DNA from 2 places in the Leminorella richardii genome. Region 1 is predicted to be linked to the other one. Evidence: predicted binding sites of a transcription regulator. Region 1 holds the regulator's gene; the other holds the start of a gene.

The links. Region 1 encodes PurR, which represses purine synthesis genes. Its sites were predicted from a motif close to CANGCAAACGTTTGCNTG; they were not measured.
Region 2: a site for PurR is predicted at 1,343-1,360, ahead of purL (phosphoribosylformylglycinamidine synthase). Genes of this name have one in related genera too.

The regions. Positions count from the first base shown of each region.
Region 1 is NZ_LS483470.1:1,754,397-1,756,873, forward strand. It holds gene DQM29_RS08170 (hypothetical protein) at 9-452, opposite strand; gene purR (HTH-type transcriptional repressor PurR) at 619-1,635, opposite strand; gene cydH (cytochrome bd-I oxidase subunit CydH) at 1,973-2,062, shown strand; gene DQM29_RS08185 (YniB family protein) at 2,242-2,477, shown strand, end outside.
Region 2 is NZ_LS483470.1:877,326-879,802, reverse strand. It holds gene purL (phosphoribosylformylglycinamidine synthase) at 1-1,278, opposite strand, end outside; gene mltF (membrane-bound lytic murein transglycosylase MltF) at 1,578-2,477, shown strand, end outside.

The DNA of each region.
Region 1 (2,477 bases):
GGAAAAAATCAGTAAATGGCGTAAACATCACTGTCGCGAAACTCTAGCGTAATCAAGCTCGCCCGCTCAAGCTCAAGGCGATGAGCCCCCTTACTGCTATAGCGCGCAAACAGCAGAACTTTATCTGCAGGCTTACCGTAAAGAGGGATATTTTTATGTGTAACAGCTGTTCCTGGGCGTACGGTAAGAGGCCAGACGGTAAGCTCCTTGGGATTTTTAGCCAGCAGGCGATCTTTTTCTGTAAACCATTTTTCAGAAGAATAGCCTTCTAGTCGTGCAACCAGCGCATCCCCCTTAACGGCAACAATGTCGACAGATACAGGATGTCCGCCGTTGGCTTTATCGGTCACGCTGTATTCTATATGGCTGATTTGTACACCGGGCATTAGCGCGCAGCTAACCATAAGACAGAGGGGAAACATCAAAACAGCAAAGTATTTTATTCGTTTCATAGGGCGCTTACCTTGTTAGCATTCGACGGTGGGTGAGATGCAGTAAAGGGTCGTCCTGAACCTGAGCGCTTTTCTACTTTAGGTAGTTTTTCTGATTTAACTATAGGAAGAGAGTAGCCGTAGGGCAAACAAAAGACCCGCTGAAGCAGCGGGCCGGAGTGAAACGCTATTTTTTAAGGTGTGGGCCGTCGGCGACAGAGTTCCGCTCTACCAGCTCAGGATGCAGCTCAATAGAGTGGTAAGTTTCTCGCTTATTGATTACGCGATCTAACAGCATGTCGAGCGCCATTTCGGCTAGGTTCTCTTTGGGCTGCTGAATAGTTGTCAAAGGTGGATTATAAAAACGGGTGTTTCGGATATTGTCATAACCGATCACCGAAATATCCTGAGGGATTCTTAACCCCATTTCTCCCGCCGCGCACAGGGCTCCCATTGCGATAACGTCGCCGCCGCAGAACAGCGCCGTTGGGCGCTTTTTCAGTTTTAGCAGTTGCATCATGCCTTCATGACCTTCCTGAGGCTGAAAGTCCGCTTCGATAATCCACTCTGCTGGAATATGGATGCCTGCTTCTTCCAGTGCATGGAGAAAACCGCGATGGCGCTCGCGGCCGGTAAACTCATTAAGCTGACCGGTAATAGTCGCGATGTCTCGGTGCCCTCTGTCTATCAGATAGCGAGCCGCCAGATAGCCGCCGTGGAAACCGTTATCTTCAATGTTGTCGGTAAAATCGCTGTGTTTGCCCCAGTCCATGACCATCATGGGAATATTTTGATAGTCATTTAACAGCTCAAGCAGAGGGGGATGATATTCCGAACACATCACCAGCAGGCCATCCACACGTTTTTGCGCCAGCATTGCCAGATAGGCCTGCTGCTTTTCCAGGTCGTTTTGTGTATTGCACAGGATGAGCGTGTAGCCTTTTTTATAACAGGCGGACTCTACGGCCTGAATCACCTCAGCAAAGTAGGGGGATCCACTGCTGGTTGCCAGTAGTCCCAGCGTTTTGGTGCTGTTCACCTTAAGGCTGCGGGCAACGGCGCTGGGGGAGTAGCTGAGTTCTTTTATGGCTGCCCAAACGGCGGTTTTTGTATCTTCCGCTACAAAACGGGTTTTATTAATGACGTGAGATACTGTTGTTGTTGAAACGCCCGCGCGTTTTGCTACGTCTTTGATCGTTGCCATAAAAGTGAATTCTCCTGTGTCCACACCATCGTGCGTTGCTCTCCTGACAGTGTAAACGGATAAGTAACCGTTTGCCTTCTCTTTATTCGTTCGATTACACATTAAAGGCAAAAAGGTGTAGAATTTATTACGTATACACTGGCTTTAGCTTACATTGCCGCTGTCAGTGCAGTTTGGCGATGGATTTTGGCGTATTTAATTAAAAAGTCAAAGAACTATAGTTAAAGGCTGCGACGTTTTTGTTGTTTTATACGGCTTCGTTGAAATGAAGTTCGTAAGTTTGCGTTAACAGCACTTATGTTGATGACACTTAAGTTGATAATAAAAGGAATCCAAGATGTCTGCTGAGTTAAAATGGTCTTTAAGTACAGTCGTTCTGGCGTTGGCGGTGATTGTTACCTATAGTCTGATTGCCGTTACGCACTGATTGATAGTACATACCCGGCGCGGTTAAAGCCGGGTATTGTTTTTGATAGCGCCAAAGAGCAACGATGGAGCGATACGCTTTCATTTTGGCGATTTGTCGGTAAGTGAAAAATGCTCCCTTTGTGGAGCCTATTTTTTGAGTAAAGTAAGTAAGATTCGGTGTTTCAACATGGAGGCAGAATGACTCACCACACGGCTAGCGCGCTGGCTTTAATCAAGCGGATCGCGGGTATTGTTATTTTTATCCCCTCGCTTATATCGACCGCGATATCTATGCTTAAGTATCTGGTTGCGCCTAAAAGCCAAATGCAGGAGATGACGGCGACCATCATGGACTTCCTGCAGGTCATGTTTAATATCGTACGTCAGTACACCTCCTTTCTTGAGTATTTTTGGGTTAACTCTCCGGTGCCAAA
Region 2 (2,477 bases), 880 kb from region 1:
TTTAACGTGCTCAGCGCGAATGTTGCCGATGCCGCCCGCCAGCATAATCGGCTTGTGATAGCCGCGAAGCTCTTCACCGTTGTGGCTGGCAACCTTCTCTTCATAGGTTCGGAAGTATCCCAGCAGCGCCGGGCGTCCGAATTCGTTATTAAACGCCGCGCCGCCCAAGGGGCCTTCAGTCATAATGTCCAGTGCGGTAACAATGCGATCCGGCTTGCCGAAATCCTGCTCCCAAGGCTGTTCAAAGCCGGGAATGCGCAGGTTGGAAACGGAAAAGCCCACCAGTCCCGCTTTCGGCTTGGCCCCGCGCCCGGTTGCTCCCTCATCGCGAATTTCACCGCCAGAGCCCGTTGCCGCTCCCGGCCAGGGAGAAATAGCCGTCGGATGGTTGTGAGTTTCCACCTTCATCAGGATATGCGCGTCTTCCTGATGATAGTCGTATACGCCAGAGTCTGGCTGTGCAAAGAAACGCCCTACAGCTGAACCTTCCATGACGGCGGCGTTGTCTTTATAGGCGGACAGCACATAGTCAGGCGTTTGCTCATAGGTGTTCTTAATCATCTTGAACAGCGACTTGGGCTGTGGCTTGCCGTCAATAATCCAGTCGGCATTAAAAATCTTGTGGCGGCAGTGTTCCGAGTTGGCCTGAGCGAACATATATAGCTCAACGTCCGTCGGGTTACGCTTCAGGCGCGTAAAGGCGTCAAGCAGATAGTCAATCTCATCCGGCGCCAGCGCCAGTCCGAGATTTTCGTTAGCCTCTTCCAGCGCGCGGCGCCCCTTGCCCAGAGCGTCAACTTCCACCAGCGGCGCTGGCTCATGCCGAGCAAACAGCGCCTGCGCCTGTGAAACCTCGCTAAAGACGGACTCCATCATGCGATCGTGCAACAGCTCGGCCAGCGCCTTTTGCTGCTCGTCGCTAAGCTGCGGCGCCTGAATATAGTAAGCAATACCCCGCTCAAGACGATAAATCTGGCTTAGGCCACAGTTGTGAGCGATGTCCGTCGCCTTGGAAGCCCAGGGAGAGATGGTTCCCGGCCGTGGCGTGACCAATATTAGTTGCCCCTGAGGTTCATGCTCTGTCAGAGACGGGCCATAGTTAAGCAACTGTTTTAACGTTTCCTGCTCTTTTTGGCTTAGCGGAGCGGTCAGTTCAGCAAAATGAAGATACTCAGCGTAAATGTCACTGACGGGCAGTTGACGTTCCTGACAGCGGGAGAGCAACTTGGCAATACGAAATGCAGATAAAGCAGGCGAGCCGCGCAAAATTTCCATAATAGAATGTCTCTGGTCTGGGGCTGGTCGGAAAGAACTGGCCACATTATAGAGAATCCGCCCCCGCGACGAAACCGTTTGCGTGTTTATTATTTATGCGATCAATCCCCAAACTACATCACATACTATTTGCCAATCCCTCAGGGCTTAAGCAAAATGCCCCCCTAACGTTCGAAAAAGCCGCACCCGCCAACGGCAGAAATAAGAGTAACTTTTTAATTTAACAACCAAAAGACGCGACGCTAAGCCATCAACACCATAGCCGTTAACGCTGTGGTCGCTATTTGTTTAGAGAAAAACTATTGAAGCTGTTAAAGACCAACTATCTGCTGATTGGCGCAGTCACTCTCTTGCTGATGCTCACGCTGTGGCCAATTCTGTATTGGAAAAGCAGCGGGGACACCCAGCTGCAAAAAATCATCGCGCGCGGTGAACTCAACGTTCATACGCTGAACGTCGCCCCCTATTACTACAAAGACGACAGCGGTATTAAAGGGCTGGACTACGAACTGGCTGAGATGTTTGCCAGCTATCTTGGCGTAAAGCTAAATATCAAAACCCATCGCAGCGTTACCGATCTGTTCAAAGGGCTGACGGGCGGCGAAGCCGACATGCTGGCCGCCGGCCTTATATTTAATCAGGAACGGATGAAGGCGCTGAACGCAGGTCCGGCCTACTATTCTGTCTCTCAACAGCTGGTATATCGGCAAAGCGCCGTTAAACCATCATCCTTAAAAGATCTTAAGGGCCGCCTGAGCGTGGTGTCCGGCTCAGCCAGTATCTCCATGCTTCATCAGAAAAAGAAAAGTGCCTATCCCGAACTGACGTGGGAAACCACAACAGCGAACACCTCAACTGACCTGCTTAAGCAGGTTGCTAGCGGCGAGCTGGACTACACAATTACCGACTCCGTCACGATCGCTATTTTGCAGCGAATTTACCCTACGCTAGCCGTCGCGTTTGACCTAACCGAAGAAGAACCGGTGGTGTGGTACACCCGTAAAAGCGACGACAACAGCCTAAATGCGGCCATGCTAGACTTTTTTAACCAGATTAATGAAGACGGCCGATTTGCCAAACTGGAAGAGAAATATCTAGGCCACGTCGGCGAATTTAACTATGTCGACACCAAAACGTTTCTTAACGCTATCGACGGCGTTCTCCCCGAGCTGCGCCCTCTGTTTGAAAAATACGCCCGGCAA